DNA from 2 places in the Paenibacillus sp. FSL P2-0173 genome. Region 1 is predicted to be linked to the other one. Evidence: riboswitches for the same ligand, from Rfam matches in the RefSeq annotation. Region 1 holds a riboswitch; the other holds the start of a gene.

Region 1 (16,165 bases):
CTTAGGAGGAGTCGTCCAGTTGATCTACCAGAATTTGCGCCAATTTATTGAAGCGCTGCGTAAAGAAAATCATCTTAAAATTATAGAGGCACCTGTCGATCCTTACCTGGAGCTGGCTGAGATTCATCGAAGAGTTATTGAGGAAGAAGGGCCGGCACTTCTGTTCACGAATGTAAAAGGAACCCCGTTTCCTGTAGCCAGTAATCTGTTTGGTACAAATCGCCGTGTGGACATGGCTTTTGGTCCGCGCCCAGAGCAACTGATGGATGCGATTGTAGGAGCGACCAAAACATTGTTTCCACCTACACCCAAAGCATTGTGGAATGAACGTGGCCTGATTAAGGACATGCTAAAAGTAGGGCTAAAAACAGTATCTCATAGCGAGGCCCCTGTATTGGGAGTTCGCCGTACAGAGGCTCCGCTGGCACCACTGCCTAAAGTGACCAGTTGGCATGAGGATGGAGGGCCGTTTATTACGCTTCCACTCGTGTATACTGAGAAGCCAGGTCAGCCCAAGGATCATAATTTGGGGATGTACCGCATTCAGATTTATGATGATCAGACGACGGGCATTCACTGGCAAATTCATAAAGGCGGCGGTTTTCATTATCATGAAGCGGAACTGCGTAATGAGCCATTGCCTACGACGATTATCATCGGTGGCCCGCCTGCCCTGATTGCGTCTGCCATTGCGCCAGCACCGGAAAACTTGCCTGAGCTGTTGCTGGCTTCGCTTATTATGGGAGGCAAGCTGCCCATGACAGAAGACCCGCTTGGGGGTCACCGGATTCCAGCAGAAGCAGAATTTGCAATCAGCGGTTATGTACCGCCTCATGAACGCCGTCCGGAAGGCCCGTTTGGTGATCATTTTGGCTATTATTCATTACAGCATGATTTCCCTGTATTTCATGTCAAACATATGCATCACCGCAAGGATGCCATTTATCCGGCAACCATTGTAGGTAAGCCTCGGCAAGAAGACTACTATCTCGGTGAGTTTTTGCAACGTTTGCTGTCGCCTGCATATCCGCTTGTGATGCCTTCCGTCAAGTCCCTGTGGGCGTATGCGGAAACCGGTGTACATGCGCTAGCAGCGGCAGTGGTACGTGAAAGCTACTCCCGTGAAGCGCTTGTATCCGGTTTTACTATTTTGGGTCAAGGTCAATTGTCGTTGACTAAATTCCTGATGCTGACGGATCGAGTAATTGATTTATCGGACTTTAACCTGCTGCTGGAAACCATTCTGGAGCGATTTAATCCAGCAAGGGATTTATTTATATTCAATCACACGTCACACGATACACTCGATTACACAGGCCGCAAGCTGAATCATGGCAGTAAGGCCATCCTGATGGGGATAGGTGAGCCTGTACGTGAATTGCCTCGTGCTTATGAGGGAGGCGATCTGCCGGGAATTCGTGAAATTGAGCCCTATTGCGGAGGTTGCCTTGTCGTATCGGGTGCGTCCTTTGAGCAGGAGCCTGAGCTGGCGGCACGTGTTTTGGAGCGATTAGCAGCGGGTGAGCAAGAGTGGCCGCTCGTCTTCATTGTAGACGATGCCAAAGAAGTCGTTCGCTCTCAAGCTTCGTTCCTGTGGACGGTATTCACACGCTTTAACCCGGCTACAGATATGTACGCAGACAGCGAAGTGCGTTTGCATCATCTGAACTATAAGCTGCCGATTGTAGTGGATGCGCGTATGAAGCCGGGGTATCCAGATGAGGTGTTACCGCGTGAGGATATTGTTAAGCTTGTAGATCAACGATGGACGAGTTATTTCGCTTGACGCCCTAATTAAACCTACAGCCGGATTTTACATTTATAAGGAGGCGTAAGCATGATACGCAAGCTACTGGGTGAGCCACCACGTGTGAACAAAGGCATCCTGCTAGATGCCATGAATAGCATGTCAGCTATGTTGAACCTGCTGGAGCGGCAAATTCAGGCTGGTGGAGATCCGACCCACGATTTCCGGAAGGCGGATATTTTAACACGCGGTCTAATGTCATCTCTGGATGAACTGGAGCAGAGCCATCATGCTTCCGCCTTTTTCCGTATGAAAGTGAAAGCCGGATATGCTGAAGATATGAGTGAGGATGAAAAATCCGATTATGCATTATATGTTTTCTTTTATAAAGATGGGTTTGTTCGGGTTTTCTCTATTTTGGATAAGCTGGGTAACTGGCTAAATGATCTGTATGATTTAAAAACAGGGCAGTATAAGGCGCATTATTCGTATTTTACCGTGTTGCGGCAGCTCAAGTATCTCAAAATGCATCCTGTATTGACCGATAATTTAAATGATATCAAGGACACTTACAACGATGCCATCAATCGGCTGCGTAAGCGTCGGAATACGGAGATACACTATATGAATACGGAAATGCAGGATGATCTCTGGCAACGACACCGAGCTTTGTATGGAAAAATCCAACTGGAGGACCTCGATCACCATTTGGAAGATTTGCAGCAGGGCTTGGAAATGGTATGTCGGTCGCTGTCAAACGCCTTTACTTATACTGCGAAACAATGGGAGAACCGGGCAGTACGCCCAAAAATATGATAGAAAATATCCTTTGACAAAGCAATGTAAACTATCTATACTGAAACCTAGTTTCAGAAAAATGCTTGAATTATGTTTTTTTATATAAACTTAACGGACAGCTAAAGCTGGAGTTTAACATATTTTTCTTATCCAGAGAGGTGGAGGGACTGGCCCGATGAAGCCCGGCAACCCGTTCTTTCCCGGTGTAATACACTGGGAGGGAACATGATGGTGCTAATTCCTACAAAACCGCTAGAGTTATAGCGATTTTGGCAGATGAGAAAAGGTTCGCAAGGTGGGGCCCTTTTCATTCTGTGAAAGGGGCTCTTTTTTGTATAAATAAATAGCGATTTTATACAATCCTGAGAGATGACAATTGGTTAAAAGGGTAAGGAAGAAGTGAAGGGGGTCGCAGCACGTTGATAGAGCTTAAGCAGTTAACCAAGCATTATGGCAAAGGCAACCGACGCGTTAATGCGCTATCTGGGTTGAATCTTTCTATAAAGCGTGGAGAAATATTCGGAGTGATTGGTCACTCCGGGGCGGGGAAAAGTACATTGATCCGCTGTATTAATTTATTGGAACGCCCTACTTCAGGTGAAGTATGGGTAGACGGGGTAAACCTCGCTACTGTGAGTCAATCCCAGTTACAGAAGCAACGTCGAAAAATCGGAATGATTTTTCAGCATTTTAATTTGTTATCTTCGGCAACGGTGTATGACAATATTGCATTTCCTTTGCGGTTGGTAAACACTCCCAGGGAAAAGCTGGACATGAAAGTTCGTGAGCTGCTGGAACTGGTGGGTCTGGAAGAACACAGTGGAAAGTATCCGTCACAGCTCTCAGGTGGACAGAAACAGCGGGTAGGAATTGCACGGGCGCTGGCTAGTGATCCTCATGTATTGCTGTGTGACGAAGCGACTTCTGCGCTTGATCCGCAAACGACGGGGTCTATCCTGAAATTGCTGTTGGATATTAATCAGCGCTTTAATTTAACCATCGTGCTGATTACACATGAAATGCATGTCATTCAAAGCATTTGTGATCGAGTTGGCGTCATTCATCAGGGCGACATCGTGGAGCAAGGCCCAGTGGCGGAAGTATTTTTGAAGCCACAGCACCAGGTAACCAAGGACTTTATCCAACGGGAGTCAGAACATCCCGAGGAGTTGCAAGCAGCGATTGCGGCAGCAGGTGGCGGTGAGTCGGCGCAGGTGGTACGTATCTCCTTCTTGGGCAGTAAAACATATGATGCGATTCTGTCGCGTACGGCTCGAAGCACTGGTGTTGATTTTGCGATCTTGCAGGGAACCATATCTACGATTAAAAATGTACCCTATGGACAGCTGATCGTTCGTTTTGAAGGAAACCATGAAGATATAGAGCATACGCTGCGCGAAGTGTCTGGGCAAGGACTTGATGTGGAGGTGATCGGACAATGAGCGAACTTGATTTTTCACAAGTGAGTTGGGATGAGCTAGGGAATTCTACTCTGGAAACCCTTCAGATGCTCGGAGCATCCGCATTGTTCACCCTCATTATTGGTTTGCCGCTTGGCATATTATTGTTTCTGGCGAGTCGCTCCTCGTTAACTCTGATGAAGGTGATATACATTGTATTATCATTCATCGTTAACATTTTACGTTCCGTACCATTTATCATTTTGATCGTTGCACTTATTCCTTTTACACGATCGCTGGTAGGTACCTCGACCGGGGTGTTGGGAACCATTCCACCATTGGTTATTGGGGCGGCCCCATTCTTCGCACGTCTTGTCGAAACGTCTCTGCGTGAAGTGGACAAGGGCGTCATTGAAGCCGCACAAGCGATGGGTGCCTCGACAGGACAAATTATCCGGCGTGTGCTGTTACGTGAGGCACTTCCGGGTCTGCTCGCTGCATTAACCATTACCGTCGTTACACTCGTATCCTACACGGCAATGTCCGGGATGATCGGGGGCGGTGGACTGGGTACACTGGCTATCAACTACGGCTATTATCGTTATGAAACGGCTGTCATGATCGTTGCGGTCGTGCTGATGGTCGTATTGGTACAATTGCTGCAAATGGCGGGAGATCGTCTCGTGCGGCATTATACTCGAAAATAGGGAAAACATATAGATATCCTTATTGATCAGGACGTCTGATCCTGAATATTACAAATTATTGGAGGGGTAATAACATGAAGAAATGGGTATTGGCTGTACTAAGCTTGACATTAATTGCGGTGCTGGCGGCTTGCGGTACAAAGAGCACAACATCGGATACAAACAATGCGACCGAAAATACAGGCGGATCACCACGTGAAGTGGAGCTGAAAATTGGAGCTTCTCCTGTGCCGCATGCGGAAATTTTGGAAGCGATCAAGCCTCAGTTGGAAAAAGAAGGGGTTCGTCTCCAAGTCGTTCAGTTTAACGACTATGTACAGCCGAACGTACAATTGTTTGACAAGCAACTGGATGCTAACTTCTTTCAACATGTACCTTACTTGGATGTGATGAACAAAGAGCGCAAAATGGATCTGGTTTCTGTGGGCGCAGTTCATTTGGAGCCATTCGGTATCTACTCCCAAAAATATAAAAAGCTTGATGAAATCCCAGATGGCGCAACTGTAGCCATTCCGAACGATGCGACAAACGGAGGCCGCGCATTGCTGTTGTTGGAGAAACAAGGTCTGATCAAGCTGAAAGACGCAAGCAACATTGAAGCTACGGTAAAAGATATTACTGAAAATAAGAAAAACCTGAAATTCAAGGAGCTTGAGGCGGCTATGCTGCCACGTCAGTTGCCTGAAGTGGATATTGCGTTGATCAACACGAACTACGCTCTGGAAGCGAAGCTGAATCCAACGAAGGATGCACTGGCACTGGAAGATAAAGATTCTCCTTATGCTAACGTTCTGGTAGCACGTCCTGATAATAAAGATTCCGAAGCGATTCAGAAGCTGATCAAAGCTTTGCAATCTCCAGAAACTAAAAAATTCATCGAAGATAAATACCAAGGCGCGATTATTCCAGCATTTTAAGCAGGGAACGAGAACGCATTGCACGCAAACCCCAGATTCTCTTGAACAAGAGGACTGGGGTTTCTTTTTGGATGGAGTTGTAGGGGAAGCTTAAATATTTTATACTTGGGGGTGACCGTTCTCTGTGAACAGGAGGAAAATTGTTGAGAGATAAAGTCGCATTCATAACCGGCAGTGCCAAAGGTTTAGGTAAAACGACCGCTTTGCGTCTGGCGGATGAAGGCTGTAATATTGCGCTAAATTATGTGCATAGCCAAGCAGAAGCCGAAGCGCTTAAGCGGGTGATTGAGTCTAAGGGAGTACGCTGCCTGTCTTTACAAGGGGATATCTCTGTTCAGGAAGATATCACGAGGCTGATTGGTGAAGTACAGGATCGGCTGGGTGGAGTCGATATTATGGTGAACAATGCCGGACCGTTTATCCGGGAACGCCGTCTGTTTGCGGATTACAGTGTGGCTGAGATTCATGCCATGATACAAGGAAATCTGGTCGGTACCATGTTGCTGGATCATTTGGTATTGCCCCACATGCGTAGCCAGCATTGGGGACGTATTATTCATTTTGGCTTTGGTCATGCTGGAGAAGCAAGGGCTTGGCCGCATCGTGCCGTCTACGCAGCCGCCAAGGTGGGGCTGGTGTCTTTTACGAAGTCACTGGCTGTGGAGGAAGCTCCTTATGGCATTACGGTCAATATGATCTGTCCAGGGGACATCCGAGGAGCAAATAAGGAAATGTCAATCGCCGATGTCATCGGCATGCAGGATAAAGAGACACCGCGTGGACGTCCGGGGAGCGGAGAGGACATTGCACGAGTGATCGCCTATTTATGTGAGGAGCATTCGGATTTTATAACAGGCAATATTATGGATGTATCGGGAGGTTTAGATCCCATTCGGCCAACCATATAAGCTTAAGTGATCCTTCAGACGCTGTAATACAAAAAAGAGTCTTGAGCTTCGTTACCGAAGTCAAGACTCTCATGATCATTATGCATCAAGCATTAGAATACTTGTACCACTTCTTGGACGCCGTCGACTTCTTCGAGAAGAGCGCGTTCAATCCCTGCTTTCAGCGTGATTGTGGAACTTGGGCAACTGCCGCAAGCGCCTACCAGCTTCAGCTTAACGATGCCGTCTTCAACGTCAACCAGCTCAACGTCGCCACCATCGCGTTGCAGGAACGGACGGAGCTTATCCAGTACATCTGCTACTTCGTCATACATTTGAACGCTTTGTGTTTCGCTCATTAGAATTCAACTCCTTTCCTATACCTTTATTATTATATTACAAAGCGGGCCAAATTAAAATGCCCGTCATCCAAAGCAGGTGAAAAAATGTTAAGGCCTATTATTGAGTTTTGCACCAGTAATATGCATTGGGGTACCGATGAAATCATGTCCAAGCTGGAGCAGAATCCAGATTATGATGTGATTGAATACGGATGCCTAAGCAATTGTGGTCAGTGCAACGCCGAACCCTATGCGATGGTCAACGGTGAGATTGTATCCGCAGATTCAGCAGAGCTTCTGTACGAAGTGATTATGAACAAAATTAAGGAAGCTGAAGCATGGGATAACCTAGATTTGGATTGAAATAGAATGGTCCGTTTAACCAGCTTCCTTTTGTATAGGAAATATACATCATCATACACTCAACAAACAAAGAAGACCTGCTCTGGGAGCGGGTCTTCTTTGTTTGTTGAGCATGCGGTTAGCCAAAATGGCGTTTGGACTTCCAGAGCACGCCGCTTTTAAGCAGGCGTGGTACTCGTCCGCGCAATGAGGTACTGCCCATAAAGCCATAGCCGAACCCGGCCTTCTTGCCAAGTGCGCCTAATGTACCGCGCAGCTTTAAAGGATGCGGATGAGGCGTTTGACCTTTCCACAGGTCGCGTACAATGTGTGCGATTTGCTCCCCTTGCACTTCTGCCGCCTGAGCGCTTGGAGAGTAGGGAAGGCTCGCACAGTCTCCGACCACATACACCTCAGGATGATCTGGTATTTGATAATACTCGTTGAGCACGATACGACCCTGAGGGTCTTTAGGGACGGCTAAATCCTGCACGATTTTTACCGGCTGAATCCCAGCCGTCCATACCACTGCATCCGTTACAATTTGCTCGTCACGGTTATAAATAGCCCCCGGCTCAATACGGGAAACCGCAACATGATTCAGCGCATTTACCTGATGCTCCTTGAACCAAGCATGTACATAGGCAGACAAACGTTGCGGGAATGCCGACAGCACCCGCTCGCCCCGATCCATAATGGTAATATTCAAATCCGTGCGGCTTTCACGTAACTCCGCAGCAATCTCAACACCGCTAAGACCGCCGCCTACAATATGAACATGTCCATATGGCTTGATTTCGTTCAAGCGCAGATAGGTTTGGCGAGTATGGTTAAATGACTGGATCGTACAGCTGTGTTCCTCAGCCCCTGGTGTATTGTGAAAGCGGTCGGTACAACCCAACGCAATGACAAGCTGGTCATAGGGCAAGGGTTCACCGTCTTGAAAATGGACAATCTTATTCTCCAGATCCATCGAGGTGACCTCTCCATATTTGCGAATAAGACGTTGTTCATCTGGAAAATGCACCCGCAAATCAAAATCAGAAACCGTACCTGCCGCTAGGGAATAGTACTCTGTTTTCAACCCCTGAAAGGGCATTCGATCCACTAAAATAACTTGAACATCGTCGGGAATGTGTTTATCCAGCAATTCTTTGGCAATGGTAAGGCCGCCATAGCCGCCCCCCAGAATAACGAAATTTTTCATCAAAATCCGCCTTCCTTTCGCTACCGTGTCCCCGGCAAATGGTCTGGTGTCTTATCGATCAAACACAAGTTTTTGTTGTTATAAAACCCGAGAATCGGGCCTGCCTTTGTCAGGCAGACCAGCGTATTCCGAGGCAGCATGATGCTGCATGGTGTGAGTAATGGGGATGAAATGCTCGCGGGAAATCTGAATCCGATATTACATTTATTCGAAAACTTCGATTTCGTTATAGAAGGTGTCCCGTTCTACAGGTATGCGTCCTGCACCTTTGACCAGCCAGATTAGCTCTTTACGGGTCAATCCGGCAGGGGTTAACGCACCTGCGGCATGGCTGATCTGCTCACGCACAATCGTGCCATGGACGTCTGATGCGCCAAAGGTGAGAGCGACCTGCGTCAATTGCGGGCCAATATTAATGAAGTAAGCTTTGACATGGTCGATATTGTCCAGCATCAGGCGGCTGATCGCAATGGTTTTGAGATCCTCGTAAGCGGAGTTACGACGCATGATGTTGGCGTTTTTGCTTTTCGGCTGCATGGACAGTGGAATAAATACCATAAATCCGTTCGTTTCGTCCTGCAATTCGCGAATTTGCAGCATATGTTCAATACGATCCTGATACGATTCGACCGAACCGTACAGCATAGTCGTATGAGTTTTCATGCCGAGATTGTGGGCCGTGCGATGTACTTCGAGATAGCGGTCCACGTTGGCTTTCGTAACACGCATCTTCTTCCGATATTCGTCGGACAAGATTTCCGCGCCACCACCAGTCAGGGATTGAAGTCCAGCCTTTTGCAGCTCCTGAAGCACTTCTTTAATACTCAAGCCGCTTATGCGTGTGAAAAAGTCAATTTCCGCTGCAGTGTAAGCTTTCAGTGTAACGTGGGGATACTTTTCATTCAGCGCCTTCAATGAGTCTACATAGTATTGGAAAGGCACATGATTATTATGACCACCGACGATATGAAATTCTCTTACCCCCGGATGGATGTGTTGCTCTACATAATCAATCATTTCCTGCCCGGACAACGTATAAGAGCCGTCCTCCCCCTGATCCTTGCGGAAATTGCAGAACGCGCAGCGCGCTTCGCATACATTGGTGAAGTACAGGCTCATGTTTTCGATAAAATAAACCTTTTTTCCGTTCTTGCGTAAATTAGCTTCGTTAGCCAACTGACCCAGTGTGAGGATATCGTCAGTTTCATACAAATATATACCGTCTTCAAGGTTTAAACGAATACCGTTCTGTACCTTTTCTACAATTTCCGCCATTCTGCGGTCTGTAAAAGGTGTAACTAATGTGGACATGCCTATTCCTCCTTCAAGTTGCTCTGTGCGAGGCTGTCCGCTAAATCAGCGGCACAAGCGCTAGGTGCGCACAGGATGTCCCGTTCCGTCGGTAAGAATCCGGCAGCGCGGATATACGATATGTGAAAAATGTTACAATGCCAGGCTACAATGATGAATGTCTCAAAATATCGCCTTTGAAATGACAAATTTCCGACAGTTTCTTTTACACACTCTTCACCTATTATAAACCTCACACCACCGGTGTTCAATACAAACGAATAGAAAAACAGGTCTTTAAGCCTGTAAGGGAAGGACATTCCATGACTTGAGCACCTGCTAATAGTGGAGTATACTGAAGGAGAACATGAAGTAAAAGAGGAGGATGGAGCTATGATTAACATCACCGATTCCGCTGCTGAGCGTTTGAAAGATATGCTGGAGCAGCAGGAAACGCCGAATATGTTTTTACGTCTGGGTGTTACGCCGGGTGGTTGCACTGGATTCTCGTATGCAATGGGCTTTGACGACAACGAGACGGATCAGGATATATATATGAACGTACAGGATATGAAGATTGTAGTGGAAAAGGAAAGCATCCGCTACCTGGACGGTCTGGAAATCGACTTTGAAGAGTCTGGAATGTCAGGCGGCTTCACGATTCATAACCCGAATGCCGTAGCTACATGCGGCTGTGGTTCAAGCTTCCGTACAGCTACGGATGCTGGGAAACCGAACGAAGAGCCTTGTTAAGATAGATAACGGGGATACAATGAAAATGGGTTGTCTGCAAACCTACACGATGGGGCGTTAACAATTCGAAAATGTAAATCAAGACCTCCAGAACGGTATAGTCACGTACTATATTCGCCCTGGAGGTCTTTTTAATGTGTTTAAGGACAACTTTACTTAAGATCATTATCACTACGTGTGGATTGGACAAATTTACTCAGGGCATTAAAAAAGGCAAATACAATTGTAAAAAGCAAGAGAGCTACGGGTTTAATTTCAATCTCAGAAAAAACACTATATAGAACTAAAAATGCAAAAAAGAGTACTGAGCTATTTACGTTTTGTTTTGTGTAAATAGATTTTATAAAATCCATTGTATCACTCTCCATTTTGATTATAAGAATTCAAACATATAGTATAAGTACCTCAATAACAAAATAGAAGTTAACTTGGTATATATACCATATTGCGATTGATTTTTGAGAGAGAATATATGCGAATGTATTTAATGAACGACTTCTTATACATAAATTACAGTATTGCATACAGACCTCCAGGACTTATCGAATAAAAAATTCACATTATTTGAATTAGAGTTTTACTTCACTAAAATTTCAAGTATAGGAACTTACAATTGAATTCTGAGGGAGTGAAAGTATATATGAGCAATCCAGTTGGCTTAAAAAGAGTTACCATGACATATGGAACTGATGATGACCCTCATATGTATGAATTATTTGAGGGAGTTCTGTATGATCGTAGCTATTTCTTTTATCTTGAACATGGGATATTGTGTCTGCGGCATGTACGAAAGGTAGATCAACTGGATCATCCACATCTATATGTGGATGGGGAAAGTGGGGGCCTCCAACTAACGAACAATGTACAGCGTGAGATTGTGGAGGTCGTTACAGAAATGATTGAGCGTTTGCGTAGTAAGGATGGATTGGCATTTTTACTGGATGAACTGCTATGGCTACATGGTCGAAGTCATATTGAACTTAACCTCGTAAAAAATAAAGGATAATATATTTCTATTGAAAACCAACAACCAGTAGCTACATTATGCTTCTTTTGAGAAAGAAACTGTTAATATGGTTGCAGTGTTCAGTGAAGCTCTTTATCAATCATTTCATCTTTCCATCAACATGATTTGTAACCTTTCCCCACTGAGCCGGCACTTAAGAATAAGAACACGAAAGAAAAGAGGCTAGGGACGTATGAGGGAGTGGGTTGAAAAGGCGCGGCTAGGGGATGCGGAAGCGTTCGGTCAGCTGATGCTGCATTTTCGCGGGATGGCCTATGCGGTGTCCTATGACATGCTGAAGGATGTTCATCTCGCGGAAGATGCCGTGCAGGATGCGTTCATAGAGGCTTATCAGAATCTGGAGAAACTGCAGACCCCGTCCACTTTTCCAGGCTGGTTCAAGACCATTGTCGTAAGACAGTGCCAGCGGATGCTGCGGCGCAAGCATCATTCGATGCTTCCTCTGGATGAGGCTGTGCAGGTTTCCGGAGGAGTACCGGGTTTAGCAGAAATTGCGGAGCGTAGGGAGGAGAGCCAAGTTCTGCAACAATCGGTGAAGGCACTGTCTGCCAAGCTGCGCGTGCCTCTGCGATTGTTTTATTTTTACGGCTACTCTCTGCAGGAAATTTCGGATTATCTGGGCACTCCGGTCCCGACGCTTAAGAAGCGGCTGCACGATGCCCGCCGAAAGTTGAAAGGTACACTCCCGGTAGCCGACCTTGTTTCCGTGTTCAATCATTTGTATGAGGGAGGGCAAAACATGCTGCATATTGTTAACGGTGATGTTGTAGGCGAGATGTTGAAGCAGGGTGTTGTACAGGGTGATGTGCTTGTATGGAGAGAGGTGTATCCGGCAGGACCGATATTTGCAAATCCAGCGGGGGCGGAAGAACGGGCACTGCGGGCCCAGGTCCTGGAAGAAACGATGGGTATTCCGGCCAGCAAATATATTACGAGCTGTGAGGAACAAGAGCAGAAACTTCGTGAGTTTATTAAGTATGATGAAGTCGTGTTGTGGTTTGAGCATGACCTGTTTGATCAGAGCATGCTCGCCTATCTGCTCCACTGGTTCAAAAGACAGAAACTGGGCCGCACGAAGCTGAGCCTGCTCTGTATTGGGGAGTTTCCGGGAATCGAACGGTTTCATGGTCTGGGACAGCTCACTCCGGCACAGCTTCAAACATTATCCGGGACCTGGCGGACTATTGGGCGGCAAGAAATGGAGCTTGGAAGCGAGCTTTGGCAGGCGTATGCTTCTCCTGATCCTGTTCAAATGGCTAATCTGCTGGAAGACAAGAAGGCAGAATTGGCAGCATCCGGCCTGCCTTTTGCCTATGAAGCTTTCACAGCGCATCTCAAGCGGCTGCCCTCGGAGCAGAATGGTCTTGGCGTTGTGGAACAGACCACGCTTCAGGCCGTTCATAATGGAGTGAATACGCCATTGGAATTGTTTCGTCAGGTAACTGACGTCCTGCATGTGCTTGGGATGGGTGATCTCGAATACTGGAAATTTATTCGTGCTTTGGCGCAAGGCGAACATCCTTTGCTGATCATTGACGGGGATGAGGCCAGCTTGGATTTCAGACAAATTCCGGATTTTCTGAACCGAAAGGTAATCCTGACAGAGTTGGGTAATGAGGTACTGAATGAATCAGTGGACCGTATTGCAGTTCAAGGGATCGACGAGTGGTTTGGGGGGCTACATCTCCATGGACATGAGGTTTCTTGGCGCTGGGATGATGTAGCCGGAGAATTGGTGGTCCGACATTGAACAAGCTGTAGCAGTAAATAGCTTAACGTGCGAAGGAGTTTTCCGTTTATGGAAAACTCCTTTTTATTTTTTTAGTAGACCATATTAAGACAAGAAAACCAGCTAATGTTTGTCAAGGAGTCCCTCGTCTATTTCTCTGTAGCTTATAGTAATAGATGCAGCACTTTCAACTATGACACAAATCGTAATTAATTTTTTAGTGAGTTCTTCCCTGGTGTTAGCTATCATCAGTATAATCAACCCAGTATGTTGGTAAGTCAAATAGCCGCCAGCATTACTTCACTAGAAAAGGGCGACTAGGAGTGTGCGAAACAGTCATTTTTCCTAATGTTAGGAACCGACATGGGCAGATGTGCATATACTTTCTAAAAACTAACATCGGGAGGAGATAAACTTGTATCAAGTACCTTCTTACTGGGGAAATTCATACTATATGCGTACCAATTTTGTACCTATCTGGAACACAGGATTTCCGAAAGCAGTACAAATGATAAAGGAAGCGGTACAAGGGGAGCGTAACGATGAGTTGTTCTACGATGAATTGATCAATTTGGCACCCTCACAAGAGCAGGTGGCTATTATTGAAAGCATCCGTAATGATGAGCGCGGTCACAATAAAATGTTCAGAGAGATGTATCGTGCTTTGACAGGACAGGAAATTTCAGGAATCAGTAGTGAGCAATATGAGAGGGTGCAATCCTATACAGAAGGTCTACAGCGCGCCTTGATGGGAGAGTTGGGTGCGGTGGAACGATATCGCAACATCTGGTTTGGTTTGCCTGCTGGCATCTATAAGGACACGGTGTACGGTATCATATTGGATGAGCTTAAGCACGCTGCCAAATACAATTATCTGATTACGTTGAATCTCAGGTAACTATTGATCGAAAGTCAATACTACTCCACATCAATTGGATGCTGGATTTTATCCTTATATTCATCCACATAGAGTTGGCCGTTGCTGCCTTTAACGGCATAGAATACGTCCTCTAACTTTTTGTCGCGTGCCTTCAGTTGAGACAGCAGCCATGATTCGGGAATATGATTGGAGTTTAAATTGCCATGTAAAAGCTGTCCGTCGATTACAAGCTCAATTGGGAACTGTGTGGCATTACCTGCATTCAACTGCAGGTCTTTTAATGTCACGGCTTGCAGTTCCTTTTTCTTTTGAACAGATAGTTTTCCGTTAATCTCAAGGAGGGCGTACTCCACTTCTTCTATATTAAAAATTTCTTTCTGGCGAAGCTGTTGATTTAAAGAATCTAATGTCATATTATTTTTTTTTAAGTTATCTTCGAGAATGAACCCTCCTTCTATGAGCACGGTGGGTGCTCCCTCTGTCCACATCTTAAAGTTTCTGAATTTCAAAAAAAACTTGGATAAAACATAAGAAGTAATTGTAAAAACAGACAGGGCTATTAATAGGTGGACAACTTCTATTTTTTCGTTAAAGGCAAAGTTGGCTGCTATAGCCCCTAATATGACCGCCGTCACGAATTCGTGAAAGTTCATATTGGAGAGGGTTTGCTTCCCCAATATTCTACCAATTAGCATGAGTATAACGAATGCAGAGAAACTTCTGATCAAAATAGCGAGATGGTCCATGCAAAACCCTCCTAGTTTAAAAATTGCAGGTATTCAGTATAGGTTACCCGCTGCGCTAGAATAATATACCAGTGGAATTAATGCATTATATGTGATGTATAAGCTTGTTGGCGCAGGCGATCCCAGCTACCTTGTAAGGCTTGCCTTCTTTCTTTTTCTTTTCTTAATAGACCTTTAATTTTTGATTTGCTCTTTGTCGTAGTCCAGCATAGGCAACCAATTGTTTCGGCCCCACGAATTGTTTCCGTCTTTCCCTAAAACCACCTGAAATGGGTTAGAAATTTAGCTATTTGGTCGAATGATTTGATTTCTCTGCATATGAATAGACCTCCTAATGATCATGATCCAATGCTTCTACTGCTTCGAATCCGTAAATAGCTCCTGCGCGGTTCGCACAAATAACTGTACAGCAAGTGAAGCATTATGCAGGGATGGTACAGCGATACCGATTTGGCGTGTGATCAGAGGTGAAGTCTCCTTGACGGTCAGATCATGGGGGAACGTGGACAAGGCGAGTGAAGAAACAATGCCCATACCCAGTCCTTGTCGAACCATGCTGACCAAGGTGCTGATATTATGAGTAATGAATTGTGCCTGCAACTGACTTTGTTCGCGTTCAAAACCTTCCATAATGGCGACCTCATGTCCACCTTTACAAAAGATCATATCCTGCTCATTCAAGTCTCGAATGGCGATTTTGTTGTGCGATTGTAGAGGGTGACCGTCTGGCAGGAGAATAACCATGTCATCCTGACATAAAGGGATGACATCTACCTGAGGGTCTGGTAACAGGATGATACCCGCTTCGATTTCTCTGGTATGAACCCACTCCTTGACTTCATTCGTGGAGCCTTCATGTAGGTCGAAAACAAGGTTCGGATAATGCTGACGAATATGATGAATAATCGAGGGCAGAAAATAGGCTGAGGCAGAAGGAAAGGCACCGATCGTGATCGTGCCCACGTCTAGACCTTTTTCAGCAGCCACCTGCTGCTGTACCTTTTCCATGCTTTGCAGCATCATACGGAATTGCAGCAGTACCTTGTGCCCGATATCTGTCAGCAGCACTCCTTTTTTTCGATCGCGCAGCAATAGCTGGACATCCAGCTCGTTTTCGATGCTGGCGATGGCATGGCTGACCGCGGGCTGCGTCATATGCAGCTCATGAGCAGTTTGGGTGAAGCTTAGCGTTTCAGCTACGCGAACGAAGATCATAATTTGAGTAATGGTCATAAGTGAAAAGTTATCTCCCTTATTGAAAACATTCATTTTATTTATTAGTGATCACAGTATACGCTAGTAAAGCAAAACTTTGCAAACGGCTATTCAGATTTTAGTCGGTAGCAATGAGCGATGAAAATCTAAGGGAGAGAAGACATCTATGAAAAAATTAA
Region 2 (16,165 bases), on a different contig from region 1:
CTAAATTGAATCAGCCCTTCCAAATTGATCACACGAAGCTCCTTGAAATCCTTCTCCAGGAGAGTAGTCAGCTTACCATGACGCTTCAAACGACCTCTGGGGCCATCATCGTTTAACAGTGAACGAATCATACTGCGAATTTGCTCTGCATCCTCTTTCTCCAGCAACGAACAGGCTTTGGTGAGAATGAGATTGAGCAGCCCCCACTCCTTGACTTCGATAATATAATCCGCTATTGCCGAAGACATGATGCTGTATACACAGGGGAGAAAGCTTTCAAACGCCGAATTGCTTTCTGTGCCCTTGCAGGTCCATGCCACTTTGTTATCCAGCTGTCTGAAAGTGAATCGAAATCCGCGCCGTGACATATGTAGTCCCTTTGTTCTACTTTTGACCACTTCGTAAAACCGGTCGGTTTCCTGATCTCCGTCTGTATTGGTCCACACTGTAAACAGTTCCATTGGCTCACTCCTTTCGATCACTGCTTTCAGTATATGGCGGCCTCTGAAGGGTTATACGAAGTGAACGACTGGAAACAGAAAGACATATTCAAAAGAGGATGATCTGGTTTCAAAAAGCCGGTTGGCGTGTTATAAACATTACTGTGATATAGGAAAAAAACCGAAAGACGTTTGAATATTTAGGGTGGGGTATGTTAAGGTTATAGTAATATGAATTTTTCACAAGAGGGAGGAGATAAGATGTCAACGATGCTGAACATGCTGCGTACATTCATGATCGTCATATTGAGCCTCGTTCAGATTTTGTCCCTTCCTGTGACGTTTCATGCGGAAGACACCACTCAATCCCTTCAGTTTACGGCGGGATCTTCTCTTATGCCTCATGCTGATATTTCCTCGTTAGAAACAGACTCTCACGGTCTGGAGCATCATTCCAAACCAGCTATACGCAAGTCCTCCCCTTTACTTCATCTGGTGATCGCTGCGGCCAAATCACTTCCCTTTGTCATTTTGATAGCGCTTGTGCTGCTATTGAGCATCCCTAAACTACGTCTGCCTTTTATTCCTGTCATTTGCAAACTAAAGAAGCAATTGTACTTGTTCCCCATCAAATTTACCTCTAGTTATGTGGCTTAACCTCCCTTTGCATGCACATCACCACATTTGCATGTCTATTTGTTAACCTGTCCCAATAAGTGTAATACGTAAAGTCTATTTATCAGGTTTTTTATGTTAATTTATAAAATTTAATACAAAAAGAAAGTTTCCATGTCACTCCCAAAGTATGTGATTTATTTCCCATACCATTCATTTAAATAACGTATCATACAGGAGGCTTTACAAATGGATATTAGAGAGTCTATTTTGCCAGGAATCGGGATTAAGTATCGAATAGATGCAGAGAGTGGCGACCGAATTGTCATTATTATTCATGATGATGGCAGGCGCGAGTTGTATCACTTTGATTACGAGGATCTGGAACAAAGTATTTCTATGACAACCCTGAATGATCAGGAAGCGCGATTGGTAGCCTCCATCATCGGTGGTATGACCTATAAGCCCAAACAGCTTGAAAGTGTAGAAATGACGTTTGACGATTTTATAATCGAATGGTATAGAGTGGAATCTGATTATGCAAGTGTCGGCAAATCCATCGGTGAGCTGGATGTAAGGCAAAATTCGGGAGCCACTGTTATTGCCATTGTGGAGAAAAAAGGAAATAAATATGTAAATCCTGGTCCTGAAGTGATGATTAACGATGATGCCACTGTAGTCGTTGTTGGGGAACGCGATCAGCAAAAACGCTTTAAACAAATCCTTATGAACGGAAGCGGGTGATTGGATGGATCATCTGGTATTTGAGGTTGGATTGGCTATTGCTCTCATCGCTGCAGCCGGACTTATTTCCTCCAAACTGCGCTTCTCGGTCATCCCTTTTTATATCCTGATCGGAATGGCAGTTGGACCGCATGCGATGGAGCTATGGCATTTTGATTTTCGCTTTATCGAAAGCGCCCCATTTATTGATTTTATGGGAAGAATCGGAGTGCTGTTTCTTCTCTTCTACTTGGGTCTCGAGTTCTCAGTAGGTCGGTTAATTAAATCAGGCCGTTCCATTGCCGTGGGCGGAACCATTTATATTGGCATCAATTTTACACTGGGGCTGGCTCTTGGCTTCCTGAGCGGCTTTCCTGTAGCAGAGACACTGGTTATCGCCGGAATTACAACAATATCATCCAGTGCTATTGCTGCGAAGGTGCTGGTAGATCTCAAGCGGACCGCCAATGCTGAAACTGAAATGATTTTGGGCATTATTATGTTCGAGGATGTTTTCCTCGCCGTATACATCTCCATCCTCTCCGGATTGGTTCTTAGCGATTCATCCTCGCTCGGGGGTGTGCTGCTATCAGCGCTAATCGCGCTAGGCTTTATGCTTGCAGTCATTATTATCGGCCGTAAGGCCGTCCCTCTGTTAAATCGGATTCTCCGTATTCGCTCCAATGAGGTATTCGGACTTGTTGTTTTCGGCTCTCTGTTTCTGGTGGCTGGTTTTTCGGAAACGATTCATGTGGCGGAAGCTATCGGCGCCCTGTTAGTCGGTCTGGTACTAGCCGAAACGGAACACGCCAAACGGATCGAGCATTTAATTGTTCCTTTCCGCGATTTCTTTGGCGCCCTGTTTTTCTTCAGCTTTGGACTATCCATTGATCCACTGTCCCTGGGAGGAAAGGCGATATGGCTTGCACTGGTAGCAGTCATCCTCACGTTGTTTGGTAACATTTGGGCAGGAATGCTGGCTGGGCGTACAGCCTCCTTATCTCCCAAAGCGTCAGCAAATATCGGCCTGACCATTGTGGCACGGGGTGAATTTTCGATTATCATGGCCAACTTGGGTAAAGAAGGCGGTTTGCTTGATATTGTTCAACCCTTTGCAGCCATCTATGTACTCATACTGGCGATTCTTGGACCACTTCTGACAAAGCAGTCAAAACCTATTTTTAATATGTTAAACAAAATATTTAAGTTCAAGGACCCCCGCCTACGAAAGGAAGAAAGTAACTCGGCGTAACTGTAAAAGCTGGATACGACAATCCATAGGAGGGAAGGCTATGCCGCACGCTGTAAAACATGCCGAAACTCTATGAGGCGGCTTGTGAAGCCCGCTTCAGGAGATGCGAGCAGGTTCCCTGTCTTTTATACGGTGATTGGCGGAATTACGGCATCCGTCGGTCTGGAATTGTTTTTGCATCCGCATGATATGATCGCTGGAGGCGTCACGGGGATCTCCAGACTCATGTCGCTTTATACACAGGAGCATTTTGGGTTACTGCTATTCGTTTTGAACTTGCCACTCATGCTGCTGTATTCTCTGTCTACTCACAAACCCATGCTGCTTCGTGCACTACCCGGCTTGTTCGCCTTTTCGGGCTCAGCCATCATTCTTTCGCCTTTTCCGGCAGTGAGCGGCCATCCGGTCGTATGTGCTTTGGGCGGCGGAATCTGTATAGGGCTTGGCGCAGGGCTGGCAGCTCGTCACGGTGGTCTGCTCGATTCACTAGGACTTAACGAGTCAGACGATGGCCGTCCATCCACATTATTGCTAACACATCGCAAGATTCCGTTAATACAGATTGTTATGCTATGTAATGGTCTGCTGCTCATTACGGCTGGCTTTGTGCTAGGCTGGGAGCCAGCTCTCTATTCAGCCTTATCCTGCCTCGCTGCCTATGAAACGACCCGGCTGATGTTTACCGGTCTGACGCGTATGGTTTGTGTAGTCAGCAAGAAGCAGCAAACCATCGAAGATGCCATATATCGCATGCTGCGTATACACAGCACGCCTGTTGGAGGCTATGCCCAGATAGAGAGCAAGATTAAAAGCGAATCTGAGGATAAAAAAGAACAAATGGTCATCGTTTACAGCGTTCATCTGTTGGATTTGCAGCGCTTTAAGGCAGTCATCCAAATGGCAGACCCGCAGGCTGAGATCATGTATATGAAACGATGGAAAGCATAGCAAAGTAACACATCAAAAAACGCTTATCTACACTAATCCTTGTACATAGATTAGTGATGGATAAGCGTTTTGTAATTAACAATATATTAACGGATATTAATTTTGCATGATAAAATCATGTTCAATACTGCTGGCACTGTCAAAAGTACGAATAATATCATAACGGGTATTGCGCTGTGCTGGAACGTGACCCGTCTCGCGGATCAACTGTAGAATGGATTCAATGTTAACCTTATACGTTGCGCCTGCAGCGGAAACTACGTTTTCCTCAATCATGGTGCTGCCAAAATCATCGCAACCGTAGTACAACGATTTTTTACCGATTTCAGGTCCCATGGTTACCCATGAAGACTGAATATGCTTGATGTTATCCAATACAAGACGACTGATCGCAACGGTCTTCAAATATTCCTCTGGCGTCTGGCGTTCCTTCTTCAGATTGGTGTTGTCTGGCTGGAAGGTCCAAGGAATAAAGGCCAAAAATCCTTCAGAATTATATTTGTTTTCAATGCATTCGTCCTGAGCATCACGAACACGCAACAAATGCAGCGCACGCTCCTCCATCAACTCGCCAAAGCCGATAACCATCGTAGCAGTCGTGTTCATCCCAACCTTGTGAGCCGTTTGCATCACATCCATCCAATCACGCCAAGAGCCTTTGAGACGGCTAATTTTGCGGCGTGTGCGGTCATCCAAAATTTCTCCGCCTCCACCCGGAAGCGAATCCAATCCAGCTTCATGAATGGCTCGAATCGTGTCTTCCATGGATAGACCGGATTTTTCCTTCATTTTGTGAATTTCAGCTGGCGAGAAGGAGTGCATCGTAATATCGGGAAAACGCTCCTTGATAGCTTTCAGCAAATCCGTATAATAACTGAACGGCAGATTCGGATTCACACCGCCTTGCATTAGAATTTCGGTGCCACCTACATCCTGCGTTTCCTTGATCTTCTGAAAGATCACCTCGTCCGGCAAAACATAACCTTCATCAGAACCCGGTCTACGGTAAAAAGCGCAGAAGCGACAATATACGTCACATACGTTCGTATAGTTAATATTTCGTCCGATGACGAAGGTTTTAATGGGATCGGGGTGCATGCGATTCATAACTTTATTCGCCGCATGACCTATTTTTTCTACCTCATCTGATTCGAACAAAGCAACGGTATCCTCTAAATTCAGGCGTTCGCCGCGTAGGGCTTTATCTAAAATATGGTCGATTACACTCATGGTGTATCCTCCTTCGCTGTCACAGGGCGACGAAATGAAAGACAGGACTTATGAACGAGAATGCTTTCACAAACCTGCGTTCGAACCCTGCCGTAATGTATGTTCATGACTGGCCTTGTATGTTGTCTGTGCTATTTAGCATAGTAAAACCTAATGATAATACTAACATATCTTTAGGTAAGGAACCATACTTATTCCCGCTTCTTTCTGCTTTTCACCTAGGAAAACAGGCAACTGCCAAGCTTGTCTCAACATTGCATATAGCCAAGAAATAAGAAAATAGAACTGAAAAGTGCATTTTTTCACACTGTCCTTCATGTCATTCTTATAGAAAACAGCAAGCCTCCTGAATGAATGGAAACTTGCTGTTTAGTACTGTACATATTTGCTCCCTGCCTGAAAACGACAAAGATACTACTGATGTGCTAACGCTCTAGCGCAGCGCCTCATCCAGATCACTAATCAGGTCGTCAATATCCTCCAGACCTACGGAGAAACGAAGTAATCCGTCCGTAATCCCGCGCTCCAATCGTACACTATGGGGCATAGCCGCGTGTGACATCATCGCCGGATACGACAAGATGCTTTCCACAGCTCCCAGACTCACCGCTACAATTGGAATACGTACGCGACTGAGGACTTCTTTTGCACGCTCACCAGAACCCACATCAAACGATATCACTGCACCATAACCGCTGGATTGACGCTCATGAACTTCACGTCCTGGATGATTCTCCAGACCCGGGTAGTACACCGCCTCAATGTCGTTGCGCTCGTTCAGCCAATTGGCGAGCTTTGCTGCACTCTTTTCGCTGTGAGCCATACGAGCCTCCAGTGTCTTCATACCGCGCATGAGCAACCATGACTCCTGCGGAGCCAGCACGGTACCCAGTCCATTTTGGAGCTGCTTGATTTGTCTCCCCAGCGATTCGGTACGTGCTACTGCAAGTCCTGCCAGCACATCGCTGTGTCCGCCCAGAAACTTGGTCGCACTGTGCAATACAATATCGACACCCTGCTCAATCGGACGTTGATAATAAGGTGTCATAAAAGTATTATCCAATAACGTCAAAAGTCCGTTATCCTGTGCCCAAGAGGTTATTCCTGCTACATCGGTAATTTTGAGTGTCGGATTGGACGGGGTTTCCATATATACAGCCCTTGTATTCTCCTGCAACGCCTCTTTCACATGGTTGAGGTCCGTCATGTCAACGAAGGTCGTTTCGATATTCATCCGTTTCAAAATGGAGGTCAGCAGTCGATATGTTCCTCCATATACGTCCTCGGAAACAATGACATGATCTCCAGCAGACAAGAGCATAAATGTAGTAGAGATGGCCGCCATACCTGATGCAAAGGCAAAACCGCTAGCTCCGCCTTCTAATAAGGCGATATAATCCTCCAAAGCTTGTCGTGTCGGATTACCTGAACGGCTATAGTCATGCTGTGGAGGATTAAAAATATCATGATGGTGAAAGGTAGAAGCTTGATAGATCGGGACGCTCGAAGCCCCCGTAACACTGTCAATTTCAGAGCCGAAATGCAGCAGCTTGGTAGCGAACTTCCGCTCTTTGTCCAGATCCTGGCCGATCCTTCTCGCATCCTCTATCATTGCTGCTCCCCTCCTTCTACTTCTTGACGTGCCGCTTCCAGCGCCGAACGCAAATCTTCAATTAGGTCGTCTGTATGCTCAATGCCGACGGAGAAACGCAACAGCCTGTCATCTACCCCGACTGCATCCCGAATTTCTGCTGGTATGTCCGCATGTGTCTGCACAGCGGGATAGGTCATTAGCGATTCCACACCGCCGAGACTTTCCGCAAACGCAATGAGCTTAATGTGACGAAGCAAAGGCTCCACATAACGAGCATCCTTTACTTTAAAGGAGAAGATACCCGTATTTCCGCTGGATTGTTTATTTTGAATCTCACGACCTGGGTGGCCTTCGAGAGCTGGATAAAATACTTCCGCCACCGCCGGATGCGTCAGTAAATAGTTAGATAGCACTGTTGCATTATGCTGATGTCGGTCCATACGCAGCGCTAACGTCTTCATCCCCTTCATCAACTGATAGCAGTCGCTCGGGGAAAGCACGGCCCCTATGGAATTGTGCAGGAAGGAAATTTCAGCTGATAGCTCTTTGCCTTTGGTTACGATCAGCCCTGCCAGCACATCATTGTGTCCGCCCAAATATTTGGTTGCGCTATGTACCACAATATCAGCGCCCAGCTCCAATGGCCGCTGGAAATATGGGGTTAGCAGCGTATTATCTACAATGGTAAGCAACTGATGTTGTGATGCCCACTCGGCAACCGCTCGAATATCAGTGATCATCATTAACGGATTTGTAGGTGTTTCTATGAATACAGCTTTGGTATTCGGTCGACATGACTGTTCGAGTGCTTCAAGATCGTTCGTATCCACATAACTTGCTGTTACACCAAATTTAGATAAAATACGCTCCAGCAAGCGATATGTCCCGCCATACAGATCCAGCGATACAATGAGGTGATCTCCCTGTCCAAACAATGCAAATACCGTTTGCAGCGCCGCCATACCTGAGCTACATGCAAAACCTGCATCACCCGATTCAAGTGCAGCAGAAGCCTCTTCCAGTACCTTTCGCGTAGGATTGATCGTCCGAATGTAATCAAATCCTGTGCTTTGACCTAGACGGGGATGGCGGAACGCCGTAGATTGGTAAATCGGGTAATTAACAGCCCCGGTTACTGGCTCCTCTACTGAACCGATTTGTGCCAATCTGCTTTCGATTTTCCACTGTTTCTCACTCATATGAATCCTCCTATTAACTTCCATAGTGGGTGCTATAACATATCCTGCAAAAATGGATGTCAAAGACTATACTGCTGCGCTACTGCAAGGTGGTACTGTACAAGGGTAAACTACAAGCCCCTTTTTAAATCTGGGGCCCGATATCGTAAGGTGTTTCTTGGTATACATAATAGTTCAGCCAATTCGAGAATAATAAATTGGCGTGTGCCCGCCAGATTGAGGGTGGTGTGCGCTTGGGATCATCATTAGGGAAATAATTTTTGGGGACTTCAACATCCATTCCTTTGCCCACATCGCGGTCGTATTCCCATTTCAGGGAAAGCGGGTCATATTCAGAATGCCCAGTTACAAAAATTTGTTTACCGTCAAGCGTGGCTACGAGGTACACTCCAGCCTCCTCGGATTCGGATAAAACTTCTAATTCGGTAATATGATCAATATCTTCCCGCCGAACCTCCGTATGTCTGGAGTGAGGAGCATAAAACAATTCATCAAAGCCGCGTAGCAATTTTACTTTAGGTTTAATCACGGTGTGTGGAAATACGCCAAAGCATTTGTAGTCGAGCCCGTATTTAGGGACATCGAAATGATGGTATAAGCCTGCCTGTGAGGCCCAACAGATATGCATGGTCGAAGTTACATTCGTTTTCGTCCATTCAAAGATTTGCTGGATCTCCTCCCAGTAGTTAACATCCTCAAACTCAAGCTGTTCAACCGGGGCTCCTGTAATGACCATGCCGTCAAAACGACTGTTCTTGATCTCGTCAAACGTTTTATAGAACATGTTCAAATATTCTTGCGATGTATTTTTGGATACATGAGATTTCATGTGCACCAGCGTGACGTCCACTTGCAGCGGCGTATTGCCGACCAAGCGCAACAGTTGGGTTTCCGTCGTCTCCTTTGTAGGCATTAAATTCAAAATGGCGATACGCAACGGACGAATATCCTGATGATAAGCCAAGCTTTCATCCATTACGAAAATATTTTCGCCCTCCAGCACTTCCTTGGCAGGTAGCGTGTCTGGGATTTTAATCGGCATGTAAACTCACTCCTTGTTCGGTAAGTTTTGCGAAAATCGTCTTGTTGAGATGCCGGGCATATAATAAAAAGACCTTTCTCAGGTTAGAGAAAGGTCATATTTGTATCCATATGCGCCTCTCTCATCTGTCAGGGCAACGCTCTTTGTACAAAGCGCGCGTCCTGCAAGAATTAGCACCGTGCGATTAAAATCGCCGGTTGCCGGGTATCATCGGGCTAGTCCCTCCACCTGCTCTTGATAAGATTTCGCTATATTCATTTTAGGTTCACAAAGTTCTTGTTGTTCACTTTAATGCATCGGCTGGGCTTCGTCAAGATGGGACTTTTAAATTTGTACCCTGCATTCACATTTTGTCTACCTTTTCCATAGGTTAAATCATATCCCTCCTATCGTTGAAGCTCTTGCCACTACTGTTGATTTAGCCCATGATTTTGCGCTTGAAAGGCCGTAGGCCGAGCGTTATACTATACAAGTGCTATTAGGCAAAAATATGGAGCAGTAGTGCAGATTTGAGTGTTTCCTGCGATACTGTGGCAATCTAAAAAAGAACATTTGAGAGGTGAATCCGGAATGGAAGGCGACCCGAGTCCGAATAGGCGGCGATCCCTGAACAACAGCATAGGAATGACTTCAGCTTGCCGAAAGACGGGACGCCAGGCTCTGCATGCTCCAAAAGCCTCCGGCTTTTGATGGGAGTGCACGCTTACCCGCACCGGCTAACTGGCTAACTGAGTCCATTCCTTATGCTTAAGGTAAACGTATTTCCGTTACGACGGAGCATAAGGAGTGACATATATGAAAATCCGTTTGGTCAACAACGGGGTTTTTACCCCTGTCGAAGAAATTGAAATGGCGCTTACTGCACCGGCAGAAGGTTTTTATTGGATTGATGCCGATGTCGATGATTTGGCAGTGCTTCAGCCTTTATTTTCCATGCATGATCTTGCAGTAGAAGACTGTTTGAGTGAAGAAGAACAGCGTCCGAAGATTGAAATTTATGAAAGCCATTATTTTATCGTTGTAAATAGCATTCGTTTTGATGATGAAGAAATATTTTTGCGAGCTTTGAACATTTTTCTCGGCCGCCATTTTATCATTACGGTGACCAAGCAGAAAATAAATGAGCTTCGTACCCTCAAGCCTATGCTGTGGGAGCAAGAAGTCAGCCAGCCTGACCGTTTTATGTATCTGTTGGTCGACTTGATTGTTGACAACTATTTTCTGGTTGGTGACCGGATTGAGGTCCGCATTGAGAAGCTGGAAGAAGATATTCTAATGCATACGAAAAAGTCGCATTTGAACGAAATCATCGGCTTACGAAGTGAGATTCTGTGGCTGAAAAAAGTGCTGGGTCCACAAAAAGAAGTCATCAATACCCTGAACAAACGGGATTTGCGGCTCATCGACGATCAATTGCAAAAATATTTCAGCGACATTTATGAAAATGCTGTGAAAATTTCGGAGACTTTTGAAACTTACCGCGACTTGATGGGTAACCTTCGAGAAGCTTATCAATCCAGTATCGCCAACCGTGCCAATGAAATTATGCGTGTGTTTACGGCAATTACGACCGTATTTATGCCATTGACAGTCATTACCGGAATATATGGGATGAACTTCGATAATATGCCTGAGCTTCATACACGTTATGGCTATTTTGTCGTCATTGGTATTATGGTGGCATTAGGTGTCAGTATGTTCTGTATTTTCCGCAAGAAAGACTGGGTTTAAAAAGAACAGGGGGGAAAAGTACCGAGTTGGATACTTTTTTCGATTTTCAGCTTGGTCATAAAAAGCAGCAGCCGTGTCCTGTGTGGAACTCGCTGCTGCTTTTTAGTATGTTGAACCCTGAATGTACTTTAATACTTTAGCTTTATTCAATCAGTTCTATATTATCCAACATGTCGGTCGGGTACCTGCTGATGACGAAACCGTATACGGATCAGACGCAGACGCTCGTAAATTTGATCCAGTCCTGTTTCGGTTGCCTTTTCTTCCCCATACACTTTCAGCATGACGGGCTTGAGCAGCGTATCCCCCAACTCTTCATAAGCAGACCAGATGGCTGCCTGCTCCTCCTCAGATACATTCACCAACTCCTTGCGGATCAGCTTCTCCATATCAATGCCATCCCTGTCCAAATGCTCCACAGCTTCAATCATCTCTCTACGATGCAAACCTGTCTTCATTCCGATATGCTCCAGTGAAAGACCGTCCGAAATGCCTTCGATAATCGTTCTAGTTAGGCTGAATTTGTTCAGCTCCTGCCTGTACTGGTTCTCTTTTTGCTTGTATAGCCATGACAAAAAAACTTCTTCTTCCAGCGTCTCTGTTACCCAGTTTAACGGAAATGGTGTGGTCCGGTCATTTTGTGTCGTAATAGCCAATAGCTCCGTCCCATATTGCGACACTTTACCCTGCCCCATACCAGGAAGTTCCAACAGTTCTTCTTCGGTATGGGGAAGATAGACGCTAATGAGTCGAAGCAGCCGATTCGTAGCAATAAAATAAGGTGCTTTTCGTTCCGTTGCTGCCTTTTGCCGTCTCCACATCGTCAACTGCTCATACACTTCATCACGTGGAAACAAATCACTGTAGCAATACAGCTTTTGCAGCGTTTGTCCTCGTCCTGATGATCCTTCTTGCTCATGAAATACGCCATGGATTAAGGGCCTATAGCCCTCAGCCATTTTGAGCGCCAGCTCATGACGGTATACATGTAGTAATTCCTGCCACAAGCTGCCCTCATACCAAAGGTCGTCTATACTTTCATCCGGGACATGCTGTGTGCTCCAGCCTGCACTCCATCCCCCTTCATGCTGCCCAATCCATACCTGAGCAAAGTCCTCATAGCCCTGTTCATTTCGTTTGGACAAGCGATTTAAAAATACAATATCCATGATTTCTTCCTCCCTCATATCGTTGAAAGACAGTCCCGCACAACACAAAAACGCAAAAAAAAGCACCCATCCTGCGTATTCGCAAGAAAGGTGCTTCCCTTTTTGAGCCGTACTATACTGTTGCCTATATAATAACCGTACCTTGGAGTGCCGTCAACCATAAATTCTAATGATTCAGCTTTTCCTTTGCCAATGCCAGAGCACCGCACAATCCAGCATTGTCACCCAATCCCGGAGATACGATATATTGCTCAATATCTGTTGCCAGACTCGAATGCTGTACGTATCCGTTCAAAAGTTCTTGAAGCTTGGTACGAATGAGCGGGAACAGTTGGTCCTGCTTCATCACTCCCCCGCCCATAATAATTTTTTGCGGTGACAGGATTAATACATAGCTCATTAAAGCCTGTGCCAGATAGTACGCTTCCATTTCCCAGGCCGAGTGATCGACAGAAAGCTCATGTCCTTTAACCTTCCATCTTTTTTCGAGCGCAGGACCTGCTGCCAGTCCCTCCAAACAATCTCCGTGATAAGGACATGTCCCCTCGTAAGTATCTTCTGGGTGACGACGTACCAGAATATGCCCCATTTCCGGGTGGGATAATCCATGTATCAGCTTTCCACCAACCAAAGCACCCGCCCCGATGCCTGTACCTATCGTAATATACAGACAGTTGTCCAATCCTTTGGCGGCACCCCAAATAGACTCACCAAGTGCTGCTCCATTCACATCCGTGTCAAACCCCATAGGCACATCAAAATGCTCTTTCAGTTTGCCAATCAGATTGTAATTTCCCCAATGTGGCTTTGGCGTTGTTGTAATATAGCCATATGTATCACTACCTTCGATAGGATCAATCGGCCCGAACGAGCCTACGCCCAATGCTTCAATGCCCTTGCCTTCAAAAAATGCGATGACATTCTCCATTGTTTCTGCTGGGGTGGTTGTTGGAAAGCTCGCCCGTTCCAGTACCTCTCCACGTTCGTTGCCAATTCCACATACAAATTTGGTACCGCCTGCCTCAATTGCTCCCAATACTGTCATAGTTGCTGTTGTCCCCTTTCGATAATCCGGTTCTCTCTCCACTATATTCACCTGAAATGTACCTGAGGTCAATCCCCTTATCGCAATTGTATATAATCCTTCACATGACTATATAACTCCGTCGACATATGGGTATACAAATAAGGACACTAACGCATCAAGCGTCAGCATCCCTATATTACTTACTTTACCTGAATTGTACGTACCAAGCCTAACAGCTTCATTAAGATCCGGTTGCGACACCCATCAATGTACACAAGCTTTTCATTTCAAGCTGCTCAAACTTGTCTACAATTTGCACGTGATCCAGCGTCAGCAGACAGCTATCCAAAGCACATGCTACAGGTACACCACAGTGAATTTCAGCAAGTTTGCGTGAAAGATGCAGCATATCCAAATCACTCTCAATTTTTTTACGGACCGAGGGTGTTAATTGATCCAGATTCTCCAGAATGCCCTCAATAGAGTCGTATTCCTGAACCAGCTTGAGTGCCGTTTTCTCGCCAATACCTCGTACTCCGGGATAATTATCGCTTGCATCCCCCATCAGGCCTTTAAGGTCCACCACTTGACGTGGCTTAAGCCCTTTTTCAGTCAGCAGGGTCTCCGGGGTGTATACCATATAATTGCCGTGCCCTTTTTTCATAATAATGACCCGTGTCCGCTCATCCACTAATTGAAGTAAATCATGATCTCCTGAGAGAATCATTACATCCATGTCCTCATTTTGCGAATAATGACGTGCAAGCGTACCGATACAATCATCGGCTTCAAAGCCTTCCGCTCCAATGTTGGGAATGCCGAGGCTGTCCGTCACTTCACGAATCAATGTAAATTGGGGAATCAAATCATCCGGTGCGTCGGCTCGGTTTCCTTTATACGCAGCAAAATGTTCCCCACGGAATGTCGTTCCGCCCATATCCCAGCAGCAAATGACATGTGTAGGATTAAACGTTTGGACTGCGTCCCAAAAATATCGAATAAAACCATATATGGCGTTCGTTGGCACCCCAGCTTTTGTACGACGGATATAACCGTTTGCGGCGGTTGCATAATAAGCGCGAAATAGCAGGGCCATGCCGTCAACCAGCATTACGGATTGTTCATTGCGTTGTGTCACAGATTGTATTGCTCCCATTCATCATAATATTTAACCCCCACAGTATAACATATCGTGAGTGTAAATTGGGCGTTATTGAGCTTCCCATGTGCCCTCAAATGTTTCCTCTTTGAATCCTATCGTTACTTTGTTCCCGTCGGTTACAATCGGGCGTTTGATTAATCTTCCATTCGAGGATAAAAGCGAAATTTGCTCTTCACGACTCATGTCTCCAAGCTTATCTTTCAGCTTTAACTCTTTATACACCTCACCGCTTGTATTAAAAAACTTTTTTAGCTCCAGCCCGCTTTTTCGAATTAAATCTTCCAATTCCTCCGAGCCGGGCGGCTGTTCAAAAATAGGAATAAGTTCCGTCTCATGTCCCTTGTTTTGCAGCCATTTCACTGCATTACGGCAGGTACTGCATTTAGAATACTGATATACTTTCAGTTGGCTCATCGCTAGATTAACCTCCATTTGGTTTTGATAGCTTATTTATATTTTATTCTGAAAAATATTGCGCTCTTAATAGCTCCTGCATTTCAGCCATATCTTCAGGTAGAGGAGCATAGAACGTCAGCCGCCCCCCGGTTACAGGATGCTCCAAGGAAAGCTCTGAGGCGTGCAAGGCTTGTCGAGGCATCCTGGCATCAAGCTGATCATATCGTTCACGTTGCGCAGCATCATCGGGTGTAATCCGGTACATTTTATCTCCGATCAACGGACAACCGATATAAGTCATATGCACTCGAATTTGGTGCGTACGCCCGGATTCCAACTTTAGTCCGATGCGACTTCCCCCGTTCCACACTTCCTCCAGCTTATACAGCGTAAGGGCAGGATAACCATCCGGGGTCACCATACGTAAATGCGGATTATCCGGGCTGCGGTCAATTGGTCCGTCTACCTTACCTTCCTGCAGCTCAGGACGCCCATGCACCAGAGCCGTATAGCGCTTATCCACCGTTCCCGCAATCATCTGCTCAGAAATATGCTGGTGTACATACGGATTTTTGGCTACTACCAGCACACCCGTCGTCTCTTGATCAAGACGATGAACAGGACGAAACCGGAACAGTTCTCCCTTGGCCTGCCAATAATGCACAACCCCATTAGCCAGTGTTCCAGTGTAATGACCGTGAGTTGGATGGACAATCATACCCGCCGCCTTGTTCACCACTAACAAATGTTCATCCTCAAACAATATCTCAAAAGGAATGGGTTCAGGTAAAATATCATCAGAACGCTCGCGCTCCATGCGAATTTCTACTCGATCCCCGGACTTCACCTTTACGCTGATGTACACACGTGTCCCGTTCAGCATAATACCTTGCTCGGTCAGCTTGAGTTTGGATATTAACTTTCGAGAAATGTTCATACGTTTTTGTAAAATAGTCTTCAACAGCATGCCCTCCTCCTCAGGAGGGATCGTATATACGATAGGTTCATAGTACAAGCTCATCACAAATTCCCGGTTGCCTCCTTATTTGCGGAACACTTTTTTGCTGCGCACATATTCGACATCGGGCACACCCTGACGGACATTCGCTGTGCGAGCAACGGCAAAGAAATAATCGGAAAGACGGTTCAAATACCGACGTACCGCCGGATTGATGTCCGTATGTTTACCTAGTGTAACAGCACGGCGTTCCGCGCGTCGGCAAACCGTACGGCAAACATGAAGCGTTGAGGATAATGTGCTACCACCCGGTATAATAAAACGCTCCACCTTCGGATTTTCCTCCTGACATGCATCAATCCAGCCTTCCAGTCGCTCTGCCAGCTCGTCTTTCACCTTATATTTGCTTTCACTGATTTTAACAAACGCCAAATCCGAACCACAATCAAACAGCTCCTGCTGTATTTCCTCCAATTGAGTCCGAATATCCGCAAACTTTTCCCCTTCGGCAAAGCTGATCGCTTGTCCTACAAAGCTGTTCAGCTCGTCAATTGTACCGTATGCCTCCACACGGTCATCATCTTTGGACACTCGACCTCCAATCACAGAAGTTTGTCCTTCATCACCTGTTCTGGTATAGATCCCCATATTACTCCATCCCCCTTATCATTCCGTAAGT

The links. A riboswitch is a leader RNA that binds a small molecule or an ion and turns the genes downstream of it on or off. The one in region 1 is predicted to bind S-adenosylmethionine.
Region 2: it holds a riboswitch for S-adenosylmethionine, as region 1 does, so the genes downstream of both, metA (homoserine O-acetyltransferase MetA) here and MKX30_RS09460 (methionine ABC transporter ATP-binding protein) in region 1, are expected to answer to the same signal.

What each region holds. Positions count from the first base shown of each region.
Region 1 covers NZ_JBBOYK010000001.1:2,118,324-2,134,488, reverse strand. The annotation lists gene MKX30_RS09470 (UbiD family decarboxylase) at 20-1,786, shown strand; gene MKX30_RS09465 (Cthe_2314 family HEPN domain-containing protein) at 1,838-2,563, shown strand; SAM riboswitch class I at 2,689-2,828, shown strand; gene MKX30_RS09460 (methionine ABC transporter ATP-binding protein) at 2,965-3,987, shown strand; gene MKX30_RS09455 (methionine ABC transporter permease) at 3,984-4,652, shown strand; gene MKX30_RS09450 (MetQ/NlpA family ABC transporter substrate-binding protein) at 4,727-5,569, shown strand; gene MKX30_RS09445 (SDR family oxidoreductase) at 5,713-6,477, shown strand; gene MKX30_RS09440 (NifU family protein) at 6,570-6,815, opposite strand; gene MKX30_RS09435 (YuzB family protein) at 6,903-7,160, shown strand; gene MKX30_RS09430 (NAD(P)/FAD-dependent oxidoreductase) at 7,279-8,346, opposite strand; gene mqnE (aminofutalosine synthase MqnE) at 8,551-9,657, opposite strand; gene MKX30_RS09420 (HesB/IscA family protein) at 10,030-10,389, shown strand; gene MKX30_RS09415 (hypothetical protein) at 11,030-11,395, shown strand; gene MKX30_RS09410 (sigma-70 family RNA polymerase sigma factor) at 11,589-13,166, shown strand; gene MKX30_RS09405 (ferritin-like domain-containing protein) at 13,600-14,043, shown strand; gene MKX30_RS09400 (DUF421 domain-containing protein) at 14,064-14,771, opposite strand; gene MKX30_RS09395 (LysR family transcriptional regulator) at 15,126-16,004, opposite strand; gene MKX30_RS09390 (DMT family transporter) at 16,153-16,165, shown strand, end outside.
Region 2 covers NZ_JBBOYK010000002.1:790,973-807,137, forward strand. The annotation lists gene MKX30_RS13925 (putative sporulation protein YtxC) at 1-461, opposite strand, end outside; gene MKX30_RS13930 (hypothetical protein) at 702-1,097, shown strand; gene MKX30_RS13935 (cation:proton antiporter regulatory subunit) at 1,305-1,799, shown strand; gene MKX30_RS13940 (cation:proton antiporter) at 1,804-3,030, shown strand; gene MKX30_RS13945 (YitT family protein) at 3,115-3,978, shown strand; gene mqnC (cyclic dehypoxanthinyl futalosine synthase) at 4,075-5,208, opposite strand; gene MKX30_RS13955 (aminotransferase class V-fold PLP-dependent enzyme) at 5,642-6,820, opposite strand; gene MKX30_RS13960 (PLP-dependent transferase) at 6,817-8,001, opposite strand; gene metA (homoserine O-acetyltransferase MetA) at 8,126-9,043, opposite strand; SAM riboswitch class I at 9,162-9,287, opposite strand; gene corA (magnesium/cobalt transporter CorA) at 9,839-10,774, shown strand; gene MKX30_RS13975 (HRDC domain-containing protein) at 10,936-11,943, opposite strand; gene MKX30_RS13980 (ROK family protein) at 12,110-12,988, opposite strand; gene MKX30_RS13985 (5'-3' exonuclease) at 13,212-14,108, opposite strand; gene MKX30_RS13990 (arsenate reductase family protein) at 14,181-14,546, opposite strand; gene MKX30_RS13995 (RluA family pseudouridine synthase) at 14,590-15,549, opposite strand; gene MKX30_RS14000 (cob(I)yrinic acid a,c-diamide adenosyltransferase) at 15,571-16,134, opposite strand; gene MKX30_RS14005 (hypothetical protein) at 16,153-16,165, opposite strand, start outside.